One region of the Cupriavidus taiwanensis LMG 19424 genome, then DNA from elsewhere that is predicted to be linked to it. Evidence: predicted binding sites of a transcription regulator. Region 1 holds the regulator's gene; the other holds the start of a gene.
What was found. Region 1 encodes FNR, which switches genes on or off when oxygen is low (the NO sensors DNR and NnrR bind a similar motif). Its sites were predicted from a motif close to TTGATNNNNATCAA; they were not measured.
Positions count from the first base shown of each region.

Region 2: the regulator FNR is predicted to act here: its motif matches at 4,605-4,618, upstream of RALTA_RS04725 (fatty acid desaturase).

Region 1 covers NC_010528.1:1,951,436-1,958,952, forward strand. Annotated here, with positions in the region: gene rluB (23S rRNA pseudouridine(2605) synthase RluB) at 1-1,459, opposite strand, end outside; gene scpB (SMC-Scp complex subunit ScpB) at 1,488-2,342, opposite strand; gene RALTA_RS08940 (sulfite exporter TauE/SafE family protein) at 2,928-3,704, opposite strand; gene fnr (fumarate/nitrate reduction transcriptional regulator Fnr) at 3,782-4,507, shown strand; gene RALTA_RS08950 (hypothetical protein) at 4,562-4,807, opposite strand; gene RALTA_RS08955 (membrane protein) at 4,804-5,013, opposite strand; gene ccoG (cytochrome c oxidase accessory protein CcoG) at 5,057-6,529, opposite strand; gene ccoP (cytochrome-c oxidase, cbb3-type subunit III) at 6,579-7,496, opposite strand; gene RALTA_RS08970 (cbb3-type cytochrome oxidase subunit 3) at 7,499-7,517, opposite strand, start outside.
Region 2 covers NC_010528.1:1,014,044-1,021,560, forward strand. Annotated here, with positions in the region: gene RALTA_RS04705 (GntR family transcriptional regulator) at 1-397, opposite strand, end outside; gene uraH (hydroxyisourate hydrolase) at 696-1,049, shown strand; gene RALTA_RS04715 (urate hydroxylase PuuD) at 1,081-2,286, shown strand; gene RALTA_RS04720 (TMEM165/GDT1 family protein) at 2,453-3,028, opposite strand; yybP-ykoY riboswitch at 3,050-3,292, opposite strand; gene RALTA_RS04725 (fatty acid desaturase) at 3,343-4,506, opposite strand; gene guaD (guanine deaminase) at 4,697-6,019, opposite strand; gene RALTA_RS04735 (adenosine deaminase) at 6,096-7,151, opposite strand; gene xdhC (xanthine dehydrogenase accessory protein XdhC) at 7,207-7,517, opposite strand, start outside.

The DNA of each region.
Region 1 (7,517 bases):
CAATCGCCGCTTCGGTGCGCTGCTTGCGCCCGCCCACCTTGGTGGCGCCCTTCGGCGCCTGCTCGCCCTTGCCCGGCACCTTCAGGCCGACGCTGGTCATCAGCGCCTTGACGTCATTCGGCTCCACTTCCTGCCAGCGGCCGCGCTTGAGACCGCGCGGCAGCAGGAACTGGCCGTAGCGGGTGCGGATCAGGCGCGACACAGTCAGGCCAACCGCCTCGAACATGCGGCGCACTTCGCGATTGCGGCCTTCGGTCAGCGCGACGTGGTACCAATGGTTGACGCCTTCGCCGCCACCATCCGCGATACGCAGGAAGTTGGCCTCGCCGTCATCCAGCTTGATGCCGTGCAGCAGGCGCTGGCGGTCGGCCTCGGCCAGTTCGCCCAGCGTGCGCACCGCGTATTCGCGCTCGACGCCGTAGCGCGGATGCATGAAGCGGTTGGCAATGTCGCCCGAGGTGGTGAAGATCAGCAGGCCTTCGGTGTTGAAGTCCAGGCGGCCCACCGCGACCCATTTCCCGGTCTTGATGCGCGGCAGGTTGTCGAACACGGTCGGACGGCCTTCCGGATCGGACTGGCTGACGATCTCGCCGGCGGGCTTGTGATACAGCAGCACGCGCGGCGGCTTGGTCGACACCTTGCGGTGGATCAGCTTGCCGTTCACGCGGACCTGGTCGGCCGGCAGGATGCGCTGGCCGATATGCGCCGGCAGCCCGTTGACCGAGACGCGGCCCTGCAGGATCAGTTCTTCCATCTCGCGGCGCGAGCCGAGGCCGCCCTCGGCCAGCACCTTGTGCAGCTTGGGGGCGTCGTCTTCGGCGGACAGTTCGCGCACGGGCTTGGCCTTGGTGCGCGGGATGACGGTGTCTTCACTGTCGTACTGCTCGGAGATGACGAAGCGGAACAGGTCTTCGCTGCTGGCGGCGGCCTTGTCGGCACCGCCCTGGCCCTTGCGCGCGGCCTGCGGCTTGCCGCCATCCTTGCGTCGGCCCTGCTGGCGAGCGCCTGTGCCCTGGTTGTCGCCGGACGTCGCCGCCTTCCCGCCGCGCTGGCCCTGCTTGCGCTTGCGCGCCGGCTGCTCCGGCTTGTCGGCGCCTTCGGCACGAGCCGCGCGGTCGATCTTGTCTGCCTTGCTGCCGCCCTGGCCACCCTGGCCACTCTGTCCGCCTTCAGTCTGGCCCGTCTTGCGCTTGCCGCGGCCGCGCTGGCCGCCACGCCCGAGACCCGCGGCGCCCGCGCTTGCGGCGGCGCCGGCGTCCCCGGCATCGCCCTGGCCGGCGCCTTCGGCGCCCTCCGTGCGGTCCTGCGCGGCCTGGCGGCGCGATGCCACCAGGTTCCTCAGACCGCGGCGCAGCCCCTTGCGGCGGGGCGCGGCGTCGCTGCCCGATCCGGGTTCTGCGGCGCCGGTGTCGGCGGATGCGCCCGCATGGCGGGCGTCTTGCTCAACGGAATCAGACAAGATATTCACTATCGATGTTGCATGTTGTTCAGTTCGGCACGCGCTCGTCGTGCTCGCTCGGGTGCGGCGGGGTGCCATCGGATGGCAGTGGGTCCCGCGCCCCGTCCGGAGGGGGGGCGGCAGGTTCGGTGGCATCGTCCGGACCCGCCTCGGCAGCCGCCGGCAGCGGCTGCGCATCAAAGCCATTGGCGCCATCTTCGGGCACGGGGGTTTCGCCGTCACGCCCGGATGCCACCTCGCCGCTCGCCAGTGTGTCGGCCGGGGTGGCCGGCTCGGCAAAGGCTTCCTCGTCGGCACTGGCCGGCTTGCTCGCCGCCAGGTCTTCGAAATTGATTGCCTGCTGCTCCAGCAAGGCGGCCTGCGCCTGCGCCTGGGCGTCTTCCAGCGGGGGCAGCTCGTCCAGCGTGAGCAGCCCGAGGTCGTCCAGGAACGCCTTGGTGGTGGCATACAGCGCCGGGCGGCCCGGCACGTCGCGATGGCCGATCACCTCAATCCAGCTGCGGTCCTCGAGCTTCTTGATCACTTCCGTGCTGACCGTCACGCCGCGGATTTCCTCGATATCGCCACGGGTCACGGGCTGGCGGTAGGCAATGATCGCCAGGGTTTCCATCACCGCCCGCGAGTATTTTGGCGGCTTTTCCGGATTCAGGCGGTCGAGGTATTCCCGCATCTCGGGCCGGCTCTGGAACCGCCAGCCACTGGCCAGCGCCACCAGTTCCACGCCGCGCGGGCGCCAGTCCTGGCGCAGTTCGTCCAGCAGCACTCGGATGGTGTCTGCGCCGACGTCATCGTCGAACAGGCGGCGCAGATCGTTGACGCGCAACGGTTCCTGCGCGCAGATCAGCGCCGTCTCGAGGACGATCTTCGCCTCTTGGGTATTCATGTTGATGGTGTGCAGCCTGTCTTTGCACCTGCTCCCGGACGGATCCGGGGCACCGGAGATTTTGGATACAGCGGTGCCAAAGCCACCGCCATCTCATTGCGCAGCGAGCCGGATACCTGCTGTACCCAAGCCGTGCACTTCCCTTTCTTTGCATCGAGTTGCCGGGCTTCCGGCAGGAGATCGTCCGCATGCCGCAATGGACCGGCCAGCGAACCTCTTGCGTCGCTCGTCCGCCCAGGCGGACATCGCGGTCGGCGAACTGAACGCCTCGGACGCAAGAAAATACGGGTATCGGGAGCAAGGCCGGCATTTACCACGCCGCAGCGCCAACCGGACTTTTGAACCAGATCTTTTGAACCGGATGGACCGCGGGGGCTGGCGATCAGCAAAAGCCTTCCGCTTCCCGCGTTCCGCGCGCGCCTTCGGAAATCAAGGCCGCCAGGCGCTGTACGCCGCTGCTTACCGCAGCCTGTCTGACTCCGCGCGATACCACAATGCTGGCGATTGTATGGTATTCCCACGTCCGCCTGCAACCATCATCCTGCTTGCGTGGGGCGCCGGCGCCCCAGCAGGGCCCGCGCGACATCAAAACACCAGGCAAAAGCCCTGTTCCGCGAGCGAATGTGGCAGCAGCACCGCTCGCGCAATGCCAAGCCCGCCGAACGCCATCACGGCAAGGCCCGCGCCCAGGCGCACGGCCGGCCGTCTCGACCACAGCCGGAGATAGCCCGACAGCCCCGACAGCACCAGCAGGTTCGGCAGCGTGCCAAGCCCGAACACGCCCATGACCAGCGCCCCGGAGCCGGCATTGCCCGCCAGCAGCGCCAGCGTCAGCGCGCCGTAGACCATGCCGCACGGTACCAGTCCCCAGGCCAGGCCCACGCCGTAACGCCGCGCCAGCCCGCCGCGCGCCCGCACGAAGGCAGGCATCGCGCCGGCGAGGCCGCTTATCCCGCCAATCCCGCCAATCCCGCCAGCCACCGCTGCGCCGGCGCGCGCCGCCAGCCGTTCCAGCCAGTGCACGGTAAAGGTACTGCCGCGCAGCAAGCGCCAGCCGGACCACAGCAGCATCAGGCTGCCGGCGCCGAACAGCCAGCGCTGCACCGGCAGGTAGTCCTGCTTCCATGCTGTGGCGCCGGCAGCACCCAGCGCTGCACCCAGCAGCATATAGGTGGAAATCCGGCCAATGTGCATGACCAACAACTCGCCAAGCCAGGCGCCCCGGCTGCGCACCAGGCGCACTGGCGCCGCCGTGGCGCCCCGCTGCTCGACAGCCAGCGCAACTCCGCCACACATGGCGGCGCAGTGCACCCCGCCCAGCAGGGCGAGCAGGAAAACACTGATCAATACGCCAAATGTCAAATCTGTCTCCCTGCCGCATCACATCGCACGGTAAAATGTTCGTATCGTGCCCCGCTGCCATTTCTAGCAGGTTCCAATTGCTCACCTCCATCCCCGTTACCGAGATGTCACCCCGCTGCTCCACCTGTGCGATGGGACAGCTGTGCCTTCCGGTTGGCATGTCGCAGCAAGACCTTGCCAAGATCGACACGCTGGTGCAGGAACGCATCCGCGTGCACAAGGGGGAAACCCTCTACCGCATGGGCGACCCGCTTACTGCGGTCTACGCCATCCGCTTCGGTACGCTCAAGACGCATGTCACCACCGAAGACGGACGCTCGCAGATTACCGGTTTCCACCTGCCCGGTGAAATCGTCGGCCTCGACGGCCTGGGCGAGATGCAGCATGCGTCCGATGCAACCGCGCTGGAAGATACCGAGGTATGCGTGGTCCGCATGAATGACTTGCAGTCGCTGTCGGCCGACCTGCCGTCGCTGCAGCAGCAGTTCCTGCGGCTGATGGGCAAGGAAATCACGCACGACCAACTGATGCTGGTCACGCTCGGCTCGATGCGCGCCGAGGAACGCCTTGCCGCCTTCCTGATCAATCTGTCGGAGCGGCTCTCGGCGCGCGGCTATTCGGCCTCCGAGTTCGTGATGCGCATGAGCCGCGAAGAAATCGGCAGCTACCTCGGGCTGAAGCTCGAGACGGTCAGCCGGCTGTTCTCGCGCTTTGCCGAAGCCGGGTTGATCCAGATCCGCCAGCGGCATGTCAAGCTGATCGACATCGACGGCATCAAGCAACTCTACAGCCGAAGCTGCTGATCCACCGCGGCGTTGCCGCGCCGCCTGCGGCGCCGGCAGCGCGGTGGTCCTTCCCTATTCCAGTTCGTCCGTATCGGCCAGCCGCGTCGGCATGGTGTACAGCGTCAGCCCGCTGGACAACGCACAGAACACCCACGCCAGCAGAAAGCCGACGGTATAGACCGACTCGCGCGACGACTCGATCGGATGGCCGAAGAATTTCAGGTCGCCCGGATCGACGACGGAAAACACCGTCGCCGTCGCCAGGCCCGCCATCAGGAAACCGGGCCACAGCACCCACATCAGCCAGCGCAACCTCATGGCTGCCTCGCTGCCGCGGCCCTGGGCGGCACAGCTTCCGCCTTCTCCACCACCAGGCCATGCCTGGTCGCGCCCTGCACCGGCATGTCCGGATGCGTCGACGCCAGCCAGATCGTCACGCCGCACGCCACCATGGCCAGCAGCGGACCGCTCATCAGCAGCCACGGCCACGGCTCCTTCCACCACGGATTGCCTTGCTGACTCATCTTGCCCCCTTCATCTTGGCGACTACGTACGAATCACCTAGCTTCACAAATCGCGCGGCACGATAAAACTGGTGGATTGCCGGATTTCGGCATGCCCCTGCTCCGTGCCTTCGCTCGTTACCGTTACGTTGATCTTGTGCGTGCCCTGCGTGGCGGCCTCGATCGGCACTCGGATGCGGATCGGCAGCAGCCGGTTGGAGGTCGGCGCCAGCGATTCGGCCTGCTTGTCGTATTCAACCGTCAGGCCCTTCAGTTCATCGCTGTCGGCGCGCACGCGGATCTGCATCGGCGCTTCGGTGGTGTTGATCAGCTGCAGTCGATAGACGTTCTCGATCCAGCGTCCTTCCACTTCCCGACCCAGCGCGCCGCGGTCGCGGATGATGTCGACCTTCAGCGGCGTGCGGAGCATGATCGATGCCATGAAGCCCGCCAGCAGCGCCGCCCAGATCACCGAGTAGATGATGATGCGCGGACGCAGCAGGCGCTTGCGCGACGCCGCCGCGGACAGGCCCTTGCGCATCGCGTTCTCCGAGGTGTACCGGATCAGCCCGCGCGGATAGTCCATCTTGTCCATGACCTGGTTGCAGGCGTCGATGCAGGCGCCGCAGCCAATGCACTCGTACTGCAGGCCATCGCGGATGTCGATGCCGGTCGGGCATACCTGCACGCAGATGCTGCAGTTGACGCAATCGCCCAAGCCGGCCTGGTGATGGTCGGTCTTGCGCGAGCGGCTGCCGCGCGGCTCGCCACGACCGACGTCATAGGTCACGACATAAGTATCGCGGTCCACCATCACGCTCTGGAAGCGCGCGTAGGGGCACATGTACTTGCACACCTGCTCGCGCATGAAGCCTGCATTGCCCCACGTGGCGAACGCATAGAACAGCATCCAGAACGCTTGCCAGGGCCCCAGCGACAGCGCCAGCACCTCGCCGCCCAGTTCACGGATCGGCGCAAAGTAGCCGATGAACGTGAAGCCGGTCCACAGTGCGATCAGCACCCACAGGAAATGCTTGGTGGCCTTGATGCGGAACTTGCGCAGGCTCCATGGATCCCCGTCGAGGCGGATGCGGGCGATGCGGTCGCCTTCGACCCGCCGCTCGATCCACATGAAGATCTCGGTATAGACCGTTTGCGGGCACGCGTAGCCACAGAACAGCCGCCCCGCGATCGCCGTGAACAGGAACAGCGCGAGTGCGGAAATGACCAGCAGCACGGCCAGGTAGATCACGTCCTGCGGCCACAGCACGAGTCCGAAGATGTAGAACTTGCGCTCGCCAAGGTCAAACAGCACGGCCTGGCGTCCGTTCCATTGGAGCCAGGGCGTGCCGTAGTAGACCAGCTGGGTCAGGATCACAAGCCAGACCCGCCAGCTGGAGAACGCGCCCTTCACCGAGCGGGGATAGATTTTCCGGCGGACCTCGTAAAGCGTCTCTTCCGAAGTCTCGCCTGGCGCAGCGGCCGACCGTTGCAGGTCGGCCGCCCGGGCCACTTCATCGGTCCCGGGCGCGTTCATGGGCGAGTTCTCCCGCGAGCCGCCAGCGCTCGCTCACATGAGTCGTCGATCATTGCCCGGCTCCGCCTCCCGTATTGGACAACCCCCACACATAGGCCGTCAGCATGCGGATGCGTTCGGGCGTCAGGATTTCCTCGTGTGCCGGCATATGGTTGTTGTGGCCCTTCAGGATCGCTTCGACGATGCTGGCTTCCGAGCTGCCGTAGAGCCAGACGTTGTCCGAGAGGTTCGGCGCACCGAGTGCCTGGTTGCCCTTGCCGCCGGCGCCATGGCATGCCACGCAGGTCGTCTTGAACGCGCCTTCACCGCGCGATGCACGGATCGGGTCCGACGACAGCCCGGACAGCGAACGCACATACTGGGCCACGTCGCCCGCCTGCTTGGCATCGATGGATGCGCCAAACGGCGGCATCACGCCATTGCGGCCCTTGGTGATGGTCTGGCTGATGGTCTCGGGGTCGCCGCCGTACAACCAGTCATTATCGGTCAGGTTGGGGAAGCCGCGGCTGCCGCGCGCATCCGAGCCATGGCACTGCGCACAGTAGTTCAGGAACAGCCGCTGGCCGATCTCGCGCGCCTGCGGGTCCGCGGCCACCTGCTTGACGTCCATCTTCAGGTACTTGGCATAGATCTCGTTCTGCATGCGCTCCTGCGCCGCGCGGTGCGCGGCCAGTTCGCCCTGCGTGGAGAATTTCAGCACGCCGGCGTACGAGCCCAGGCCGGGATACAGCACGAGATAAGCCAGCCCGAAAATACAGGCCAGCAGGAACATCCACATCCACCAGCGCGGCAGCGGATTGTTCAGCTCGCGCAGGTCGCCGTCCCAGACATGGCCGGTATCCTCGGTGCCACCGGGTGCCTTGGTGATCTTGCGTTGCGAGAACAGCAGCCATACGCACCAGACGATGCCGATGAGCGCGATGGCGGCAATGTAATAACTCCAGAATTCGGAAATGAAATCGCTCATGGCTAGGTGTTCCGGCTCGAT
Region 2 (7,517 bases), 940 kb from region 1:
CGGCCTTGACGTCAGGCATGGCGGCCAGCTTTTCCAGCACCGCGCGCTCCAGCATCTGGCGCAGCTCGAACATGTCGTGCGCTTCGTCGGTGGATGGGCTGGCGATAAAGGCGCCGCGGTTGGGCTCGAGGTCGACCATGCCGTCGGCAGCCAGGTGCGACAGCACCTTGCGCACGGTGTGGCGCGCGGTGGCATAGATCTCGCAAAGCGAATGCTCGGTGAGCTTGGTGCGCGGCGGCAGCCGGTGCTCCATGATCGCGTCGTAGATCTCGTGGTACATGCGCTCCTCGACCGAGCCCTTGCGCGCGGGCTTGGCGGGCTTGCCCGGGATCTCGGTCAGGTCAGCGTCGGCCTTGGATTCGGCGTTGGCGGCAATCAGCTTCAGGCTCTTGGACATCGTGGCACCGGCAGGTCAGGCAGGGCACCGTAAATCCTGCTTATCAGGGTACGGTGATCCAAAAATTGTTGACAATTATTTGGTTACGGCCTCAATATTGTCAACAAAACCAACTCAGGTTTTCGACAACTCAGGGAAATCCCTGAATTGCCAACGGGGAAGTGCAGGCGCATTGTCGCCACGCACCAACCCAGCGCCGGGATGCGTTACCAGACGTACCGAGCGGGCACCATCCCACACATGGTGCTAGTGAAGGCAGCGGCGCCCCTCACAACCCAATCGCAAAAGGACAAATACGATGGGACGCTTGACCACCCATGTTCTCGACACCGCTGCGGGCACGCCCGGGCAGGGCATGTCGATTACTCTCCATAAAATTGTCGACAATCGTCGCGAAACCCTGAAGACCGTGGTCACCAACCACGACGGCCGCTGCGACCAGCCCCTGCTGGAAGGCGCCGACCTCGCCGCGGGCGTGTACGAACTGGAATTCGCCGCCGGCGACTACTTCCGCGCCCAGGGCGTGAAGCTGCCCGAGCCGGCCTTCCTGGACGTGGTGCCGCTGCGCTTCGGCATTGCCGACGTCAACGCGCACTACCACGTGCCGCTCCTGGTTTCGCCCTGGTCGTACTCGACCTACCGCGGCAGCTGACGCGGTGGCATAGGGAAACAGGAGACAAGACATGGAAGGCTATATCCTCGACTGGGCCAATATGCTGCTGCGGTGGGTGCATGTGATCACCGCCATCGCATGGATCGGCTCTTCGTTCTATTTCGTGTGGCTGGACAACAGCCTGACCAAGCCCACCGCGCCGGACCTGAAGGAGAAGGGTGTCGACGGCGAACTGTGGGCGGTGCACGGCGGCGGCTTCTACAACCCGCAGAAGTACCTGACCGCGCCCAGGCAGCTGCCGGAGAACCTGCACTGGTTCTACTGGGAGTCGTATTCCACCTGGATGAGCGGCTTCGCGCTGCTGGTGGTGCTGTACCTGTTCAACGCCAGCACGTTCCTGATCGACAAGAATGTGTTCGACATGTCGCCTGGCGCGGCGGTCGGATTCGCGGTGTCGTACCTGCTGATCGGCTGGATCGTCTATGACAGCATCTGCCGCCTGTTCAACAAGAATGACCGCCTGGTCGGCATCCTGGTGGCGATCTACATCGCGGCCGCCGCCTACGTCGCCTGCCACATCTTCTCGGGCCGCGCGGCGTTCCTGCTGACCGGCGCGATGATCGCGACGATCATGAGCGCGAACGTGCTGGCGTGGATCATTCCGGGCCAGCGCAAGGTGGTGGCGGCACTGAAGGCCGGCCAGCCGGTGGACCCGATCCACGGCAAGCGCGGCAAGCAGCGCAGCGTGCACAACACCTACTTCACGCTGCCGGTGCTGTTCGCGATGCTGTCGAACCACTACAGCATGACCTACGCCCACAAGTACAACTGGGTGGTGCTGATCCTGATCATGCTGTCGGGCGTGCTGATCCGCCAGTTCTTCATCCTGAAGCACAAGGGCAAGATCAACGTGCTGTGGCCTGCCGCCGGCGTCGCCGCGCTGGGCGTTGTCGCCGTGATGATCGCGCCGCAGCCGCGTCCGGCCGTGGCCAAGGCCGATGGCGAGGCCGCCGCGACGGTCAGCTTCGCCAAGGTGCAGGAAGTGATGAACGCGCGCTGCGTGCAGTGCCACGCCGAGCAGCCAAAGATGATGCCGACCGCGGCCAAGGGCATCAAGCTCGAGACGCCCGAGGACATCAAGGCCCACGCCCAGCTGATCTACCAGCAGGCGGTGCAGCAGAAGGCGATGCCGCTGGGCAACGTGACGCAGATTACCGACGACGAACGCGCGCTGCTGGGGCAGTGGTTCGAAGGCGGTGCCAAGACCACCAACTGAGGGTGGCCTGAGCTGAAAGCATCAGGGCCGGCTCTTCCCGAGCCGGCCCGCGACATCCGAGCATCGGTGATCGACGGTCCGGAGGGCTGAGCAGTTGGCAGCCGTCAGTACCGGACCGGCGAGGGTTTGAACGGGGCCTTGTGCCCCGTTTTTTTTGCCTGGCGCCTTATCCGCCGATGTTCAGCAGCGCCAGCACACCCAGCACCAGGAAGATCCCCGCCGCAATCTTGTGCACCAGGCCGATCGGCATCTTGTTGGCGAACCGGTCGCCCAGCAATACGGCCGGTGCATTGGCGATCATCATGCCGAAGGTGGTACCCATGACCACCGCCAGCACCGCATCGCTGAAGCGCGCCGCCAGCGCCACCGTGGCAATCTGGGTCTTGTCGCCCATTTCGGCAAAGAAAAAGGCAACGAGCGTGGTGCCGAGGATGCCGATGAAGCCCTTGACCGGTTTGGCCTGCTCGGCGTCGTCGAACTTGTCCGGGATCAGCATCCATGCGGCCATGGCGATAAAGCCGAGTCCGAGGATCCAGCGCAGCAGGCTTTCGCCAACCACGTGCGTAATCCAGCCGCCGAGCGCGCCCGCAAAGCCGTGGTTGAACAGGGTGGCGATCAGAATGCCGAGGATGATGGGCGCCGGCTTGCGGTAGCGCGCGGCCAGCACCAGCGACAGCAATTGCGTCTTGTCGCCCATTTCTGCGAGGGCGACGATGCCTGTGGAGACGAGGAAGGCTTCCATATTGGTCTTGTGGGGTAACCGGGCCGCAATGCATCGCGAGATGCCAATGACGCAACCCTTTCCCGGCCCGGCCAGAAAGGGATGGTCATCGGTCTCGCCAGGCATGGACGCTGCCTGGGCCGGTGTGGCCAGGCGGATCCGAAGCTGCGCACGCCATAACCGCAAGCGGTCAAGTCTGTTGACGTACGCCCCTGTCCCCCGTAGTCCGCATTGCGCGGCGCGGTGGGAGCAGGGCGGCTACTCCCCAATGGAAGCGGCGATTATAACCGCCGCGGCGGTGGATCGTCCACCACCGCCAGCGGCCTGCCAGCCGGTCAGGCCGGCACCGGCGCGTTCTCGCTGGTCTGGCGGCCGCGGAAATCGGTCCAGCACAGCGCCTTGAAGTCATAGAGCTTGCAGCGGCGCGCCGTGTCGAAATACCAGCGCCAGGAGAAGTTCTCGATGATGATACGGCCCGGCAGCGCGTGCTCCAGCAGCGCCTGCGCGCGCTTGAGGCGGTACAGCGGCACGCTCATGTCGACGTGGTGCGCGGTGTGTTCCATGATGTGGTGCAGCGCCGTGCCGATGCCATGGCGGAAGCGCAGGTGCACCGTGGTCGAGACGAACGGCTGGGCCCTGGCCCACATCGCCTTGGTGTCGTACCAGGCGACACTGGTGTGGGTATGGTGCACATACAGTACGAAGCCCACGGTGACGTTCCACACCAGGAAGGGCAGCACGAAGCCGGCGCCGACCAGCATCCACACCGACTGCTGCGTGGCCAGCGCCAGCCCGGCCAGCGCGCCGATCCAGGCCAGCCCGAACACCGCCACCAGCACGCAGTCGCCGGTGAAGACCGGGCGGCGCGTGGCCATCTGGCGCTTGCTGGGGAAGAACAGCTTGCACCACCAGATCTCGACCAGGTAATACAGGCCCGGACCGAAGCCGGTGCGGTAGATGCGCTCCATCACCCGGCGCCAGCGCGGCAGCGCGTTGAATTCCTCGAGCGAATACGGCGCCCAGACGAAGTCGAAGCCCTTCAGGTTGGTGTAGCCGTGGTGGACCACGTTATGGCCGACTTCCCACAGGCTGTACGGCGTCAGCGACGGCAGGAAGGTCAGCCGGCCCAGCCACTTGTTGAGCCCGCGGCGCGGAGTCAGGCTCTGGTGGCAGGCATCGTGGCCGATGATAAACAGGCGCGCGATCACCAGACCCGCCAGCACGCCCAGCGCCAGCTTGGCGGCCCAGTGCGGCGCCAGCACCACGCCGGCCAGCACGGCGCCGAACAGCAGGTAATCGAAGGCGAACAGCATCAGTGCGCGCGGCGTGCTGCGCTGGCCCAGCGGGATCAGCCAGCCGCGGATGATCTTGCGCGACGGCAGCGGCGCGTCCGGTGCGATCGGTTCCGGCAGCGGGGCCTGATGCGGTGCCTGGGGGCGCGCGCGGGCATGCGCGGCGGCAGGCTCGGCGGGGGAATCTGCGGTGTGGTAAGCGGTCATGCAGAACCTTCTGATTGCGGTCGATGGGTATGGGTGCGCGGCAAGACAGGACGGCCGCGGCGGAACCGCAAGGTTAGAAGGCTTTGTCGAGGACAGTCTTGACGGTCGTCAAGCCAGTGGGACGGCGGAAGCGGTAAAGGGCGGGCCCGCCGCGGGCGCGGCGGGCCACGGGATGCCGCGGTGTGGCGGATCAGGCAGCCGGGATGTTCGCGGCCTCGCCCATCACGTAGACGCGGTCGATCACGCGGTCGTCGCCCAGCATGGCGAAGGCGAACAGTTCCTCTTCCAGCGTTTCCGAGCGGTTGCTGCGCCGTGCGATCAGCGGCGTGGCCTTGGGGTCCAGCACGATGAAATCGGCCTCGCAGCCCTCGCTGAAGCTGCCGACGCGGCCGGTCCAGCCCAGCGCCTCGGCGGCGGCGCGGGTGGCCAGGTAGAACATGCGCAGCGCGGTCAGGTAGTAGCCGCCCATGCGCGCCACCTTGTGCGCGGCGTTCATGGTGCGGAACATCGAGAACGAGGTGCCGCCGCCCACGTCGGTGGCCAGCGTCACGTTCAGGCGGTTGGCATCGGACTGGTGGAAGTCATAGAAGCCGCTGCCGAGGAACAGGTTCGAGGTGGGGCAGTGCGCCACCGCGGCGCCGCTGTCGGCCAGGCGGCGGCGGTCGTCCTGGTCCAGGTAGATGGCGTGGCCGTACATCGCGCCGGGACGGAGCAGGCCATAGCGGTCGTAGACATCCAGGTAGCTGCGCGCGTCCGGGAACAGCTCGGCCACCCATTTGACCTCGTCGCGGTTCTCGGCCACGTGGGTCTGGATAAAGGCGTCCGGGTAGGCGCGCGCCAGTTCGCCGCAGGCGGCCAGCTGCGCCTCGGTCGAGGTCGGCGCGAAGCGCGGCGTGATGGCGTACGACAGGCGGCCCTTGTTATGCCAGCGCGACAGCAGGTCGGCCGAATCCCGGGCGCCGCTTTCGGCGGTGTCGCGCAGGAATTCGGGGCAGTTGCGGTCCATCATCACCTTGCCGGTGATCATGCGCAGGTTGCGCGCCTCGCTTTCGGCAAAGAGGGCGTCGGCCGAGGCCTTGTGCACCGTGCTCCAGACCACCGCGCTGGTGGTGCCGTTGCGCAGCAGTTCCTCGGTGAAGAAGCCGGCCACGCCGCGCGCGTAGTCGGGGTCGGCGAAGCGACGCTCTTCGGGGAAGGTGTAGGTGTCGAGCCAGTGCAGCAGCCCCGGCGACGGCGACGCGATCATGTCGGTCTGCGGGAAGTGCACGTGGGTGTCGATAAAGCCGGGCACGATCAGCTTGCCGCGATGGTCGATGACCTCCGCGCCGGCCGGGATGCGCGCGGCCAGCTGGCTGTAGTCGCCGGCGGCGGCGATGCGCCCGTCGGTGACGATCAGCACCCCGTCGTCCCAATACTGATACGCGTCCTCATGGAATTGCGGGTCGCGCAGGAAATGCAGCACGCGGCCGCGGATGGCGCGGGTACGGGAGTCAGTGGTGGGGTGGCTCGTCATGGCTTGTCTCTCGTGGCCGGCCCGCGCGGCACCGCATGGTGCAAGCGGCAGGCCGGTCTATTGGCATGCGCCGGGCTCAGGCCGCGGGGGCCGTTGCGGGCGGGGACTTGGGCGGAGCGGACCAGAAGTGGTCGACTTCCGCCAGGAACTCGGCCTTCTGCATGGCAGGCAGGAAGGCCGCTTCAAAACTGTTGCGGGCCAGCTTGTGCGCGTCGGCCGCGTCCAGCGGCAGCGCGTCGAAGGTGGCTTCCCAGTTCGCATTCATATAGCCGCCGAAGTAGGCCGGGTCGTCCGAATGCAGCGTGATCGCCACGCCCGCATCCAGCATGCGCTTGAGCGGGTGGTCGCGCAGGTCGGGGTAGACCTTGAGCTTGACGTTCGACAGCGGGCACACCGTCAGCGCCACGCGCTCGCGCGCCAGGCGCTCGACCAGCGCGGCATCGTCGATGGCGCGCACGCCGTGGTCGATGCGCTCCGCCTTGAGGATGTCGAGCGCATCGGCGACGTACTGCGCCGGACCTTCCTCGCCCGCGTGCGCCACCAGATGCAGGCCCAGCTCGCGCGCCCGCGCGAACACGCGCGCGAATTTCTCGGGCGGGTTGCCTTTTTCCGACGAATCGAGCCCGACGCCGACAAAGCGGTCGCGGTACGGCAGCGCCGCTTCCAGCGTGGCGAACGCGTCTTCCTCGGACAGATGGCGCAGGAAGCACAGGATCAGGCTGCTCGAGAAGTCGTACTCGGTGCGGGCCTGGGCCAGGGCATCGGCAATGCCGTCGATCACCACGCCGATCGGCACCCCGCGCGCGGTATGGGTCTGCGGATCGAAGAAGATCTCGGCGTGGCGGACGTTGTCGGCGACGGCGCGCTTGACGTAGTCCATGGTCATGTCGAAGAAATCTTCCTCGGTCAGCAGCACGCTGGCGCCGGCGTAGTAGATGTCCAGGAACGACTGCAGGTCGGTAAAGGCGTAGGCGGCGCGCAGCGCGTCGACGCTGGGGTAGGGCAGCGCCACCTGGTTGCGCTGCGCCAGCCGGAAGATCAGTTCCGGCTCAAGCGTGCCTTCGATATGCACATGCAGTTCGGCCTTGGGGGTGCGGCGGATCTGTTCCGCGAGCGCGGCATCGATGGTCATGGGGGCCTCGTTTCTGGGCAATTCAGTGCCAGCCGGCAGGACCGGCGGCACGGGTTCAGGGATGCACCGCCTCCGTGCGGCCCGCACGCAGCGCGGCAAGGCGCTGTTCGCGGACCTGGAGCAGCTGGGCGACGATGGCAACCGCAATCATAGCCGGTGCCTTGTCGGTGATCCCGGGAACCCCCATGGGGCATGTCATTTCCGCGAACCTGGCCGGGTCGATGCCGTGCTCGGCCATGCGGTGTTCGAAGCGCGCGCGCTTGGTCTTGGAGCCGATCAGGCCGAAGTAGGCAAAATCGGTGCGCTTGAGGATTTCTTCGCACAGGGTCTGGTCGAGCGCATGGCTGTGCGTCATCACCAGGAAGT